3 regions of the Noviherbaspirillum saxi genome follow, and region 1 is predicted to be linked to each of the others. Evidence: predicted binding sites of a transcription regulator. Region 1 holds the regulator's gene; each other region holds the start of a gene.
What was found. The regulator sigma-54, encoded in region 1, starts transcription at its own class of promoters, with help from an activator protein. The targets are predictions, from matches to a motif close to TGGCANGNAANCTGCTTT.

Region 1 (4,255 bases):
AAAGCGAAGATGCGGCGACTGGAAGGAAAGAAGCCAACCGATGAAGTCGAAGGCGAGTTCATTTCCTACGACAGCCGCGCCGAGTTCTTCACGGTCAACAATACACCATCGGGCGAAACCAAGCCTGGCGGCGGGCGTATCAAGGCGATCATACAGCCGCGCAATGACGCAAAGGACAAGTAGCATGGCAAGCACATTGGTCGTTCGCGGCTTGCAAAAGAGTTACGGCACTCGACAGGTTGTGCACGACGTGTCGCTGCAGGTGGAAAGTGGTGAAGTGGTCGGATTGCTGGGCCCGAACGGGGCCGGCAAGACCACGTCGTTTTACATGATCGTCGGCTTGGTGCCATCGGATTCCGGCGAGATCGACCTCGACGGCGTCGCGATATCGCGCATGCCGATTCATCGTCGTGCGACACTTGGATTGTCTTACCTGCCGCAGGAAGCGTCAGTATTTCGCAAGCTGACGGTGGAAGACAATATCCGCGCAGTACTGGAATTACAGCGGGTCAATGACAAGCCGCTGCCTAAAGCGGAAATCGACAAGCGCCTCGGAAGATTGCTGGCCGAGCTGCAGATCGAACGGCTGCGCGAAAACCAGGCGCTGTCGCTATCCGGCGGCGAACGGCGCCGGGTCGAGATCGCGCGTGCATTGGCGACCAATCCGCGCTTCGTGCTGCTGGATGAACCATTTGCCGGCGTCGACCCGATCGCGGTGATTGAAATCCAGCGCATCGTGCGCTTTCTCAAGGAGCGCGGTATCGGTGTGCTGATCACCGACCATAACGTGCGCGAAACGCTGGGCATTTGCGATCGCGCCTATATCATTAACCAGGGGTCGGTATTGGCAAGCGGCCGACCTGACGACATTATTGCCAATGAATCCGTGCGCCGGGTCTATCTCGGCGAGCACTTCCGGATGTAAGGAAGAAGCAGACAGGCATGAAACAGACACTCCAACTTCGCGTATCGCAACATCTCGCGCTGACCCCGCAACTGCAACAGTCTATCCGTCTGCTGCAGTTGTCGACGCTCGAGCTGCATCAGGAGCTGGAACAGATCCTTTCCGACAATCCCATGCTGGAACGCGTCGACGATCCGCTCGATCATTCAGTGCGATTGCTGGCAGATGGTGCGATCAACACGCCGCCGGCCAGCAACACTTCTGAAGCGCCGGTCCAGGAATCGTCTTCGACCACGCGCGAAGAAGGAGAAGGTAATTTTGAGGGCGGCGAAGGCGGCGAGAATGCGACAGCCTCCGACAACGACTGGAGTTTCGACGATGTCGCCCGCACCTCAAAAGCGCCGGAAGACGACGATGCGCGTCCTCAGCTCGAAGCGCATGAAACCACGCTGCGCGAACACCTGCTCGAGCAGATGCGGCTGACGGTGCGCGAACCACGCGATCGCGCACTGGTGGAATTGATCATCGATGCGCTCAATGACAACGGCTATCTGGATGAACCGCTGGAAGAAATTCATGCGCGTCTTCCGGAAGAGCTCGACATCGACATCGACGACCTCAATGTCGCGCTAAAACTATTGCAAAGTTTCGAGCCGGCCGGTGTCGGCGCGCGCAATGCGTCCGAGTGCCTGTCGATTCAAATCCGCCGCTTTCCGAAAGTACCGATGGTGACGCGGCGGCGTGCGCTCGATATCGTGGAAAAGCATCTGTCGTTGTTCGCCCAGCGCGATTTCAATAAGCTGAAAAAAGCGCTCGATTGCGACGATGAAGATCTGCGCGAAGCACAATACGTAATCAAGCAATGCAATCCGCACCCAGGTGCGCTATATGCGTCCGATGCATCAGATTATGTTGTGCCGGACGTGATTGTGAAAAAAACCAAGAACGGCTGGCAAGTCATGCTCAATCACGATGTCATGCCCCGACTGCGCGTCAATGCGCTCTATGCGAATATCCTCAAGCAGAGCAAAGGTGAGGGATCACTCTCTTCACAATTGCAGGAAGCGAAATGGCTGATCAAGAACATGCGTCAGCGTTTCGATACCATCCTGCGTGTTGCACAGGCAATTGTCGATCGGCAGAGGAATTTTTTCTCGCACGGGGCAGTTGCAATGCGCCCCCTTGTCTTGCGTGAAATTGCTGATACACTTGGTTTACACGAGAGCACTATCTCTCGGGTAACAACTCAAAAATACATGCTCACTCCCCATGGCATGTTCGAGTTGAAGTATTTCTTCGGTAGCCACGTCGCCACGGAAGCAGGGGGAGAAGCTTCATCGACGGCGATACGGGCCCTGATCAAACAATTGATAGGAGCAGAAGACCCCAAGAATCCTTTTTCAGATAGCAAAATAGCGGATATGTTGGGGGAACAGGGCATGGTCGTGGCACGACGTACTGTCGCAAAATACCGTGAAGCCCTGAAAATTCCTCCAGTCAATCTGCGCAAATCCTTGTAGTCTTTGTTGTAGTGATGTTGCTGTGTTCCAGCGTAGCCGGTCTACGCATTCCGGGGCACGTTTGCGAACCTCCAGCGACGCCATCCATAGGAGCGCTGTATGAATCTCATAATCAGTGGACATCATCTCGATTTGACACCTGCCATTCGCGAATACGTGCAAAACAAGCTGGACAGGATTATTCGCCATTTCGATCATGTCATTGATATTGCAGTCATCCTCGGGGTTGAAAAGCCCTCTGAAAAAGATAAGCGGCAAAGAGCCGAAGTCAATCTGCGCTTGAGGGGGAATGTCATACATGTGGAAAGCTTTGCCAAAGACCTGTACGCGGCGATCGATACGCTGATCGACAAGCTGGACCGCCAGGTAATCAAGTACAAGACCAAGATGCAGGATCATCAGTGCGAAGCGCACAAACGCATGCCGGAAGCACCGACAGCCGCGTAAATCGTGATCCACGCCGGGCAAACCGGCATCGCAATGAAGGGCGCCATGGGCGCCCTTTTTTGTTGGCGGTATCTTGAATGTCGGCGCCGCGACCGACGCCGCAATCGCATAGCCGATAGAATATGGCGTTTCGAATCCATACTCGCCTCTCCATGACCGAATTCGTCCGCACCGCGATCCATCACCATCTTGGCGTCATCACACTGGACCGTCCGAAGGCGCTCAACTCGCTATCGCTGGCCATGGTGCGCTCCATCACGCAGGCCCTGCTTGCATGGCGCAACGATCCGGCGATACGTGCCGTGCTCATTCACAGCAGCAGCGAAAGGGCATTCTGTGCCGGCGGCGACATCCGCTTCTTCCACGATGCAGGCAGCGCCACGCCACGCGGGGACAGCGCCTTGCTGGAAGACTTTTTTACCGAAGAATATGCGCTGAACCACCTGATCCATTTCTATCCGAAACCGTACATTGCGATCATGGATGGCATCGTCATGGGCGGCGGTATGGGGGTGGCACAGGGCGGTGAATCGAACCGGCTGCGCATCGTTACCGAGCGTACCAAGATGGCGATGCCGGAAGTGAATATCGGACTGTTTCCCGATGTCGGCGGCAGCTACTTCCTTTCGCGCGCACCCGGGCAGCTGGGTACCTATCTCGGCGTGACCGGCGAAGTGATCGGCGCGGCAGATGCGCTGTATGCGGGGCTGGCCGATGTATTTGTTCCTGCGTCGGAGCTGGCCACGCTGCTGGGCTTGCTGGCGACAGCGACCGATGTACGCGCTGCCGCGGCCGAGTTCGCTGCACCGTTCAAGACCCAGATCGATCCGGCTGCCAGCAAGCTTGCGGCACAACATGCATCGATCGACCGCCATTTCGCACATGACAGCGTAAGCACCATTACCGCCTCGCTCGCGGACGATGGCGACGCGTTTGCACAGAATACGCTTGCAGTCATGCAGAAGCGCTCTCCTCTGATGATGTGCGTGACCTTGTCGCAGCTGCGGCAGGGAGCGGCGATGAGCGTGGCCGATTGCCTGCGGATGGAACGCACGATGGTGCGCCGCAGCTTTGAAAGCGGGGAGGTGCTGGAAGGCATCCGCTCGGTGGTCATCGACAAGGACAATACGCCGAACTGGAATCCACCGTCGCTGGAAGCGGTTGATGATGCAATGATTGCACGATTTTTCGAACCGGCGTGGCCAGCATATGCGCATCCGCTACGCGACCTTGCCTGATAGAGATCCGATCTACGCTGAGCAGTGTATGCAGCGTCTGCGAGGCATTCAGATTTCGCCGACGGTGAACAAGCGGCGGTGCTCGCGCATCGCATAGCGGTCGGTCATGCCGGCAATATAGTCGGACACCTTGCGCGCCCGTGCCT
Region 2 (4,255 bases), 2.0 Mb from region 1:
CGGTGGGCCTTATCTGCTTGGCCAGCAGTATACGGCGGTGGATCCCTATCTGATGATGTTGTCGAGGTGGACCAGGATGATGATGCACCCGGCGCGCAATCGCACACATCTTGGCCGCTTCCTGCAGCGGATGGTGGAGCGGCCAGCCGTCATGCGCGCATTCGAGCAGGAAGGTTTAAGCGAGCCGTTGTTTTAATCCCGTTTCATCGCGGATCATCTCGACTCAGGCGACGCCACAAGGTAGTACGGCTGATCCCTAGATGTTTCGCGGCGGCTTCCCGGTTGCCGCCAAAGCGCGCAAGTACCGTGTGAACCGTTTCCGAATAGCTAGCCGGCAAGGGCGGTGATGATGCGTTGTCCAGCGTCACGGCCGTTGGCCGAAACGCTGGCGCAGCCGTCGGACTTGAAACGGAAACCAGTTCAGGCGCGACCGCCGTAATGAACCCCGGCGACAAGGCCTGCAGCGGTTCCGCTGCAAGAAACAGGGCCACGCGCTCCATCAGATTGCGCAACTCGCGCACATTGCCCGGCCACGTATAACTGGCCAACAGCGGCACACAGGCGAGAATTTCCGCGTGCAGATTCGCATGCGGCCGCGTGCCCAGCGAAGCCAATGCGTTTTTCAATCCCCATTCGGCCAGCGATGCCAGGTCTTCCGTGCGCTCGCGCAGCGGAGGCAGCGTCAGGCGCAGTACGCCGAGCCGGTAGAACAGGTCAGCCCGAAAGCGTCCATCGCGCACGCGCTGGTCGAGATCGCAATGCGTGGCACTGATGATGCGCACATTCACCGCGATCGGGCGGGTGCCGCCGACGCGAACCACTTCCCGTTCTTCCAGTACGCGCAACAGACGCGTCTGCAATTGCAGCGGCATCTCGCCGATTTCATCGAGGAACAGCGTGCCGCGATTGGCGGCTTCGAACAAGCCGGCATGGCCTCCACGCCGCGACCCGGTAAACGCGCCTTCTTCATAGCCGAACAATTCCGACTCAAGCAGGGATTCGGCCACCGCGCCGCAATTGATTGCAACAAACGGTTGGCGCGCGCGCTGGCTTTCGCGGTGGATCGCCTGGGCTGCAAGCTCCTTGCCGGTGCCGGTTTCACCGTGGATCAGTACGGTCGCCGGGGATTTGGCAAATAATTCGATCGAGTGGCGCACCGCCTGCATCGCCGCGGAGTCGCCGCGCAAGTCGTTCAATCCATGCTTGGCGCGCAAGGCATCGGCAAGCGGATTGGCGCGCGCCCGTCCGGATTCGAGCTGCGTGAAACGTGCCAGTTCCAGCGCGTCTTCGAAGGCTTGCCGTATCGATGCCGCCGAGTACACGAAAACACCTGCAAGGCCGGCTTCTTCCGCCAGATCGGTGATCAGTCCGGCGCCGACGATGGCCTTGATGCCTGCGGCCTTGAGCTCATTGATCTGCGCGCGCGCATCTTCTTCGGTCACATAGGTGCGTTGCACGATTTGCAGACCGAAAGTGGTCTGGAATTCGACCAGTTCCGGCATCGGCTCCTGATAGGTGATCAGACCGATTGCCGAGGTGATCTTGCGCGCCCGGGCTAGTGCCTGCATGACATCGAAACCGCTGGCTTTGGCAATGACGACGGGCAGCGATAAACGCCCCTTCAGGTAAGCCGCGTTCGAGCCGGCGGCAATGACCGCATCGCAGCGCTCGGTTTCCATGCGTTCACGAATATGGCGTACCGCGTCTTCGAAGCCGAGATTGATCGGTTCTATGCTGGCCCGATCGTCGAATTCCAGCGTGATATCCCGAAACAGGTCGGATAAACGCGAGATGGCCACGGTCCAAATGACCGGTTTCTCATTCGGATCGGGTAAGGGATGGCTGCGCGGTCTCATGTTTCATGTTTCATTGCGATGTTTCAAGTGTAACGTGGATTGAAACATGGCTGCTCAGATATTTTTCAGATTACCTTTTCTTTAATCTATAACATATTGATTTTTAATAAAAATAAAAATATTCTGCAAAAACTTTCCTGTGTGGCACACCGCTTGCAATAAGGAGGCAGCATGCAAACTCATGAAACATCTCAGGAAGGTAAAAACATGACTGTCCAATCCGCTGGAGCAGCGTTTCGTCAGGCCGTAAAGGAAGAATCCCCGCTGCAAGTCGTCGGCGCAATCAATGCCAACCACGCTCTGCTGGCCAAGCGCGCCGGTTACCGTGCAATCTACCTGTCCGGCGGCGGCGTCGCGGCCGGCTCGCTCGGTTTGCCCGATCTCGGCATTTCCAATCTCGACGACGTTTTGACCGACGTGCGCCGCATTACCGACGTTTGCGACCTGCCATTGCTGGTCGACGTCGATACCGGATTCGGCTCTTCCGCATTCAATGTCGCACGTACGGTCAAGTCCATGATCAAGTTCGGCGCGGCCGCCATCCACATTGAAGACCAGGTCGGCGCCAAGCGCTGCGGCCATCGTCCCAACAAGGAAATCGTCAGCAAGCAGGAAATGGTCGACCGCATCAAGGCCGCTGTCGATGCGCGTACCGATGAAAACTTTGTGATCATGGCACGCACCGATGCGCTCGCGGTCGAAGGACTGGAAGCTGCGCTTGATCGTGCCCAGGCATGCGTGGAGGCGGGTGCCGACATGGTGTTCCCGGAGGCGATCACCAAGCTCGAAATGTACAAAACGTTCGCGGACGCAGTGAAGGTGCCGGTGCTGGCGAACATCACCGAGTTCGGCGCAACGCCGCTGTACACGGTCGAACAGCTCAAGGCCGTCGACGTGGGACTGGTGCTGTATCCCTTGTCCGCCTTCCGCGCGATGAACAAGGCTGCCGAGAACGTGTACAACGCAATTCGTCGCGACGGCACGCAGCAGAATGTGGTCGACACCATGCAGACCCGGATGGAACTGTATGACCGCATCAATTATCACGACTTCGAGCAAAAGCTCGACGCGCTGTTTGCCCAGCAAAAAGCCAAATAACTTAGTAACGCCTAGTAATACGCAAGATTATTTTTGATCCAGGAGACTTTTAATGAGCGAACAACAAGCCGCAGGCTTCAAGCCCAAGAAATCGGTTGCACTGTCCGGCGTTACCGCCGGCAATACCGCCCTTTGCACAGTAGGCAAGACCGGTAACGACCTGCACTATCGCGGCTATGACATTCTCGACGTGGCGGACACTTGCGAGTTCGAGGAAATCGCCCACCTGCTGGTGCATGGCAAGCTGCCGAACGCAGCCGAACTGAAAGGCTACAAGGCCAAGCTGAAATCGCTGCGCGGTTTGCCGGCCAATCTGAAGGCAGCCCTTGAGACGCTGCCCGCTTCCTCGCACCCCATGGATGTGATGCGCACCGGTGTGTCGGTGCTCGGTTGCGTGTTGCCCGAAAAGGATGACCACAACACACCGGGCGCGCGCGACATCGCCGACCGCCTGATGGCATCGCTGGGTTCGATGCTGCTGTACTGGTACCACTTCAGCCATAACGGCAAGCGGATCGAAGTCGAAACCGACGACGAATCGATCGGCGGCCACTTCCTGCATCTGCTGCATGGCAAGAAGCCATCCGCCATGTGGGAAAAGGCAATGCACACGTCGCTGATCCTGTATGCGGAGCACGAATTCAATGCATCGACGTTTACCGGACGCGTCGTGGCTGGCACAGGCTCTGACATGTATTCGGCCATTACTGGCGCGATCGGCGCGCTGCGCGGTCCCAAGCATGGCGGCGCGAATGAAGTCGCATTTGAAATCCAGAAGCGCTACGACAATCCGGATGAAGCGGAAGCCGACATCCGTCGCCGCGTCGAGAACAAGGAAGTCGTCATCGGCTTCGGCCATCCGGTGTACACCATTTCCGATCCGCGCAACAAGGTGATCAAGGAAGTGGCGCGCAACCTGTCCACGGAAGCCGGCTCGACCAAGATGTTCGACATCGCCGAGCGCCTTGAAACCGTGATGTGGGACATCAAGAAAATGTTCCCCAACCTCGACTGGTTCTCCGCTGTGTCGTACCACATGATGGGTGTACCGACTGCGATGTTTACACCGCTGTTCGTGATCTCCCGTACTTCCGGCTGGGCTGCGCACATCATCGAGCAACGCATCGACAACAAGATCATCCGTCCGAGCGCGAACTACGTCGGGCCGGAAGATCTGAAGTTCGTACCGATCAAGGAACGCAAGTAAATGAACACCGCCTACCGCAAAAATTTGCCCGGTACCAATCTGGATTACTTCGACACGCGCGCCGCGATCGAAGCCATCCAGCCGGGCGCTTGGG
Region 3 (4,255 bases), on a different contig from region 1:
CGCCCCCTGCAGATTTCATTCGACGAAGACAAGGTGGAAGGCCGTGGGCTGGTAGGCACTGCCTATCGTAGCGGCGAGAGCTGTGTCATCAATGATTTTCCCAATGATCCTCGCGTCAAGGTCAAGCCCTGGCGCATGGCGGCAGGCAAGGAAGGCGCGGCGGCCGGCGCCGCCATTCCGCTGCGGCGCGATGGCGAATCGATCGGCGTGCTTCTTCTGTACTCGCGCGAGAAAGATGCCTTCGACGATGATATCGTCAATCTCCTCGAGCGCATGGCGCAAAACATCGTCTTTACTCTGGAAAACTTCGACCGTGATCTGAAGCGCCGGAAAGCGGTCGATGCCTTGCGCCAGAGCGAGGAGCGCTACCGCAGCATCCTCGAAAACATGAATGACGGTTACTTCGAAGTCGACCTGAAGGGCAATTACACCGTCGTCAACGATGCGCTGTGCCGCCAGCACAATTGCACCAGGGACGAAGCCTTGCGGCTCAATTACCGCAATTTCATGAACGTTGCCACGGCGGAATACGTCTACGGCCTATACCACCGGATCTATCGCACCAGGCAGCCGGCGGAATTGACCGAGCATGCGATACAAAGGGAAGACGGCAATATCTGCATCGTCCAGACTTCGATGCAGCTGATCATCGGTACTGACGGCAGACCGGCCGGATTCCGCGGTATTTCGCGCGACGTAACCGCGCGGCGCCTGGCTGAGGAAGCGGTACGCGCCAGCGAAGAAAAATACCGGTCCATCCTCGAAAGCATAGAAGAGGCGTATTACGAGGTCGATCTCACCGGTGCGCTCATGCTGTGCAACGATGCGTTCTGCCGCATGTTTGGTTATTCGATGAGCGAAATCGCCGGCGTGAACTACCGGCGGTATCACTCGCCGCAGGATGCCGCGCATGTGTTCGCCAATTTCAACGAGGTTTTCAAGAGCGGGATCCCCAAAAAAGGGATCGACTGGCGCCTGCTGCACAGGAACGGGAAAGAGGTCATGTGCGAAGGATCGATCCACCTGATCCGCGACGCCAGCGGAGAACCGGCCGGCTTTCGCGGCATGTTGCGCGACGTGACGGACCGGCGCAGCATCGAGTCGGCGCTGCGGGCCAGCGAAGAGCGTTTCCGCGATCTGACGAAGCTGTCGTCGGATTGGTACTGGGAGCAGGACAGTCGTTACCGGTTTACGCAGATTAATGGTGATGTGTTTGGCAAGACGGGCATGGTTGCGGATGACTATCTTGGCAAAACCTTGTGGGAACTGCCCTTCGATAATGTCTCGCTCGATCAATGGATAGAGCATCAAAGCCTGCTGGCCGAAGGCATGCCTTTTCATGAACTGGTATTGTGCATACTCGGGACCGACGGCGCGAAACGTTATCTGAGCATCAGCGGCCTGCCTGTCAGGGACAAGGATGGACATGCGGCGGGATATCGCGGCACCGGCAAGGACATTACCGAAAGAAAGACAGCGGAAGAGCGTATTCGCCACCTTGCCAGCCACGATATCCTGACCGGCCTGCCGAACCGCATGATGTTCCATCAAGTCCTCGGCTATCAGATACAGCTTGCCCGGCGCTATCAGCGAAAGTTTGCACTGATGTTTATCGACCTCGATCATTTCAAGGCGATCAACGATGTGCATGGACACGATGCCGGAGATGTGGTGTTGAAGGTGACGGCCACGCGTCTGGTCGATTGCGTGCGCGACAGCGACTTTGTCGCGCGACTGGCCGGCGACGAATTCGTGGTGATCATCCAGGAACACAGGGACATGCAGCATCTGCGCGCGCTAGCGGAAAAAATGGTCGCCGCATTGCGGGCTTCGATTGTGCTAGGCGATGTGTCGTACACCGTCACCGCGAGCATAGGCGTTTCCGTGTTTCCGGATCATGGCGAGGATGAGGATGCACTCCTGAAGCGTGCCGATGTCGCCATGTATGCGGTCAAGCGCGGCAGTAAAGACAGTTTTCAGGTGAGTGCCTGAGTCAATCAGGCAGATCTCTTGCATCTTTAAAGGTGGTATTAAGGACGGCGAGGTGTTCGCGTTTGCATGGAGGTGCACTACATTCGATGAAACGCACTGTATTGGCATATATTCTGCTGTAACGTTTCTCTGTCAAGGCAAGCAACGCGTGTTCGCCTGTCAACTGAAATGGAGGGCGTCGCATGGGATACCGAACCAGCATCGGTTGTACAAGCTACGATTTTCCCGACCTTGCCACGCTGCTGGCAAAGGCGAGTCCGGCGCGATCCGGCGATTATCTCGCAGGCATCGCCGCACTGACGTACGAAGAGCGTGTCGCTGCGCGCATGGCGCTGGCCGAGGTGCCGCTAAGCAGTTTTCTCGAACAGCCTCTGATCCCCTACGAGAGCGACGAAATCACCCGGCTGATCATCGATACCCATGACCAACAAGCGTTCGCGCCGATCGCGCATCTGACGGTCGGGGATTTCCGCGACTGGCTGCTGCTCGACAGCACCGACAGCGCGGCGCTGTCTGCCTGCGCGCCCGGCATCACGCCGGAAATGGCGGCCGCCGTGAGCAAGCTGATGCGCAATCAGGACCTGATCCTGGCCGCGAAAAAATGCCATGTCGTCACACGCTTTCGCAATACCATCGGTTTGCCGGGACATCTGGCTGTGCGCCTGCAGCCGAATCATCCCACCGATGACATGCGCGGCATCGGCGCCAGCATCCTGGACGGTTTGTTCTATGGCGCGGGCGACGCGGTGGTCGGCATCAATCCCGCAAGCGATTCCTTGCATACCATGATCGGGCTCTGGCGCATGATGGACGAGTTGCGTCAGCGTTTCGATATCCCCATGCAGAGCTGCGTGCTGACGCATGTGACAACGCAGATCAAGGGGATCGAGCAGGGCGCACCGGTCGACCTGGTATTCCAGTCGATCGCCGGCACCGAGAAAGCCAACACCGGTTTCGGCATATCGCTGTCCCTGCTGAAAGAAGCCAACGATGCCGCCCGCTCGCTGCAGCGCGGCACGCTTGGCGATAACGTGATGTATCTGGAGACCGGGCAGGGCAGCGCCTTGTCCGCCGACGCGCATCACGGTATCGACCAGCAGACCTGCGAGGCGCGCGCCTATGCGGTCGCGCGCGAATTGCGACCGCTGTTGACGAATACGGTGGTCGGCTTCATCGGTCCTGAATACCTGTTCGACGGCAAGCAGATCATACGCGCCGGGCTTGAAGACCATTTTTGCGGCAAGCTGCTCGGCGTGCCGATGGGTTGCGACATCTGCCATACCAATCATGCCGAAGCCGATCAGGACGACATGGATAATCTGCTGACGCTTCTGGGCGCGGCAGGCGTCAATTTCATTATGGGCGTACCGGGAGCCGATGACATCATGCTGAATTACCAGAGCACTTCATTTCATGATGCCCTGTACCTGCGCAGCCTGCTCGGCCTGAAGCGGGCGCCGGAATTCGAACAGTGGCTTGAACGCATGCAACTCGTGGACGCCAGAGGAAGACTGTCGCCGCCTGCCGAATCAAATCCCTTGCTGCAGCTGGCCCGTACCTGAACGGAGGATGCAATGAAAAAGCAGACCGGATTGCTGGTGCAGCAAGATCCTTGGCAACAGTTGCGCTCCCTTACCAATGCCCGCATTGCGCTGGGACGAGCCGGTGCGAGCACGCCGTGCGCCGAACTGCTGCGCTTCAGCCTTGCCCATGCTCAGGCACGCGATGCCGTTCATTGCCTGCTGGATTGCGATGCCTTGCAGCAGGAATTGGCGCTTGCGAATTTTCGAAGTCTGAGAGTACACAGCAAGGCCGACAACCGCCATACCTATCTACTGCGTCCGGATCTCGGCCGCCGGCTGGATGAAGACAGCGCAAGCCGTCTGGCGCAGGCGCCGCGTGCGACGGAGTTGGCCATTGTGATCGCGGACGGTTTGTCAGCGACGGCGGTGCAGAGACATGCTGTCCCGCTGCTGAAAATGCTTAGAACGAAAACTTCATTCGAGTGGAATACGACGCCGGTAGTGCTTGCACAGCAGGGCAGGGTGGCGCTCGGAGATGAAATAGGCGAGATGCTGGGCGCAAAGATTGTCGCCGTCCTGATCGGCGAGCGTCCGGGACTGAGCTCGCCGGACAGCCTGGGAATCTACCTCACCTATGAGCCGCGTGTCGGACGCATGGATAGCGAACGCAATTGTATTTCGAACGTAAGACCGGAAGGCTTGTCGTATGAAGCCGCGGCGTACAAGCTTGCTTTTCTGAT

Region 2: the regulator sigma-54 is predicted to act here: its motif matches at 1,999-2,016, upstream of prpB (methylisocitrate lyase).
Region 3: the regulator sigma-54 is predicted to act here: its motif matches at 2,095-2,112, upstream of D3871_RS22635 (ethanolamine ammonia-lyase subunit EutB).

What each region holds. Positions count from the first base shown of each region.
Region 1 covers NZ_QYUO01000001.1:3,190,176-3,194,430, forward strand. The annotation lists gene lptA (lipopolysaccharide transport periplasmic protein LptA) at 1-183, shown strand, start outside; gene lptB (LPS export ABC transporter ATP-binding protein) at 185-925, shown strand; gene D3871_RS15085 (RNA polymerase factor sigma-54) at 943-2,424, shown strand; gene hpf (ribosome hibernation-promoting factor, HPF/YfiA family) at 2,524-2,871, shown strand; gene D3871_RS15095 (enoyl-CoA hydratase/isomerase family protein) at 3,024-4,109, shown strand; gene D3871_RS15100 (deoxyguanosinetriphosphate triphosphohydrolase) at 4,158-4,255, opposite strand, start outside.
Region 2 covers NZ_QYUO01000001.1:1,176,470-1,180,724, forward strand. The annotation lists gene D3871_RS05650 (glutathione S-transferase family protein) at 1-196, shown strand, start outside; gene prpR (propionate catabolism operon regulatory protein PrpR) at 204-1,856, opposite strand; gene prpB (methylisocitrate lyase) at 2,064-2,954, shown strand; gene prpC (bifunctional 2-methylcitrate synthase/citrate synthase) at 3,007-4,161, shown strand; gene acnD (Fe/S-dependent 2-methylisocitrate dehydratase AcnD) at 4,162-4,255, shown strand, end outside.
Region 3 covers NZ_QYUO01000002.1:1,532,398-1,536,652, reverse strand. The annotation lists gene D3871_RS22640 (PAS domain S-box protein) at 1-1,992, shown strand, start outside; gene D3871_RS22635 (ethanolamine ammonia-lyase subunit EutB) at 2,175-3,554, shown strand; gene eutC (ethanolamine ammonia-lyase subunit EutC) at 3,567-4,255, shown strand, end outside.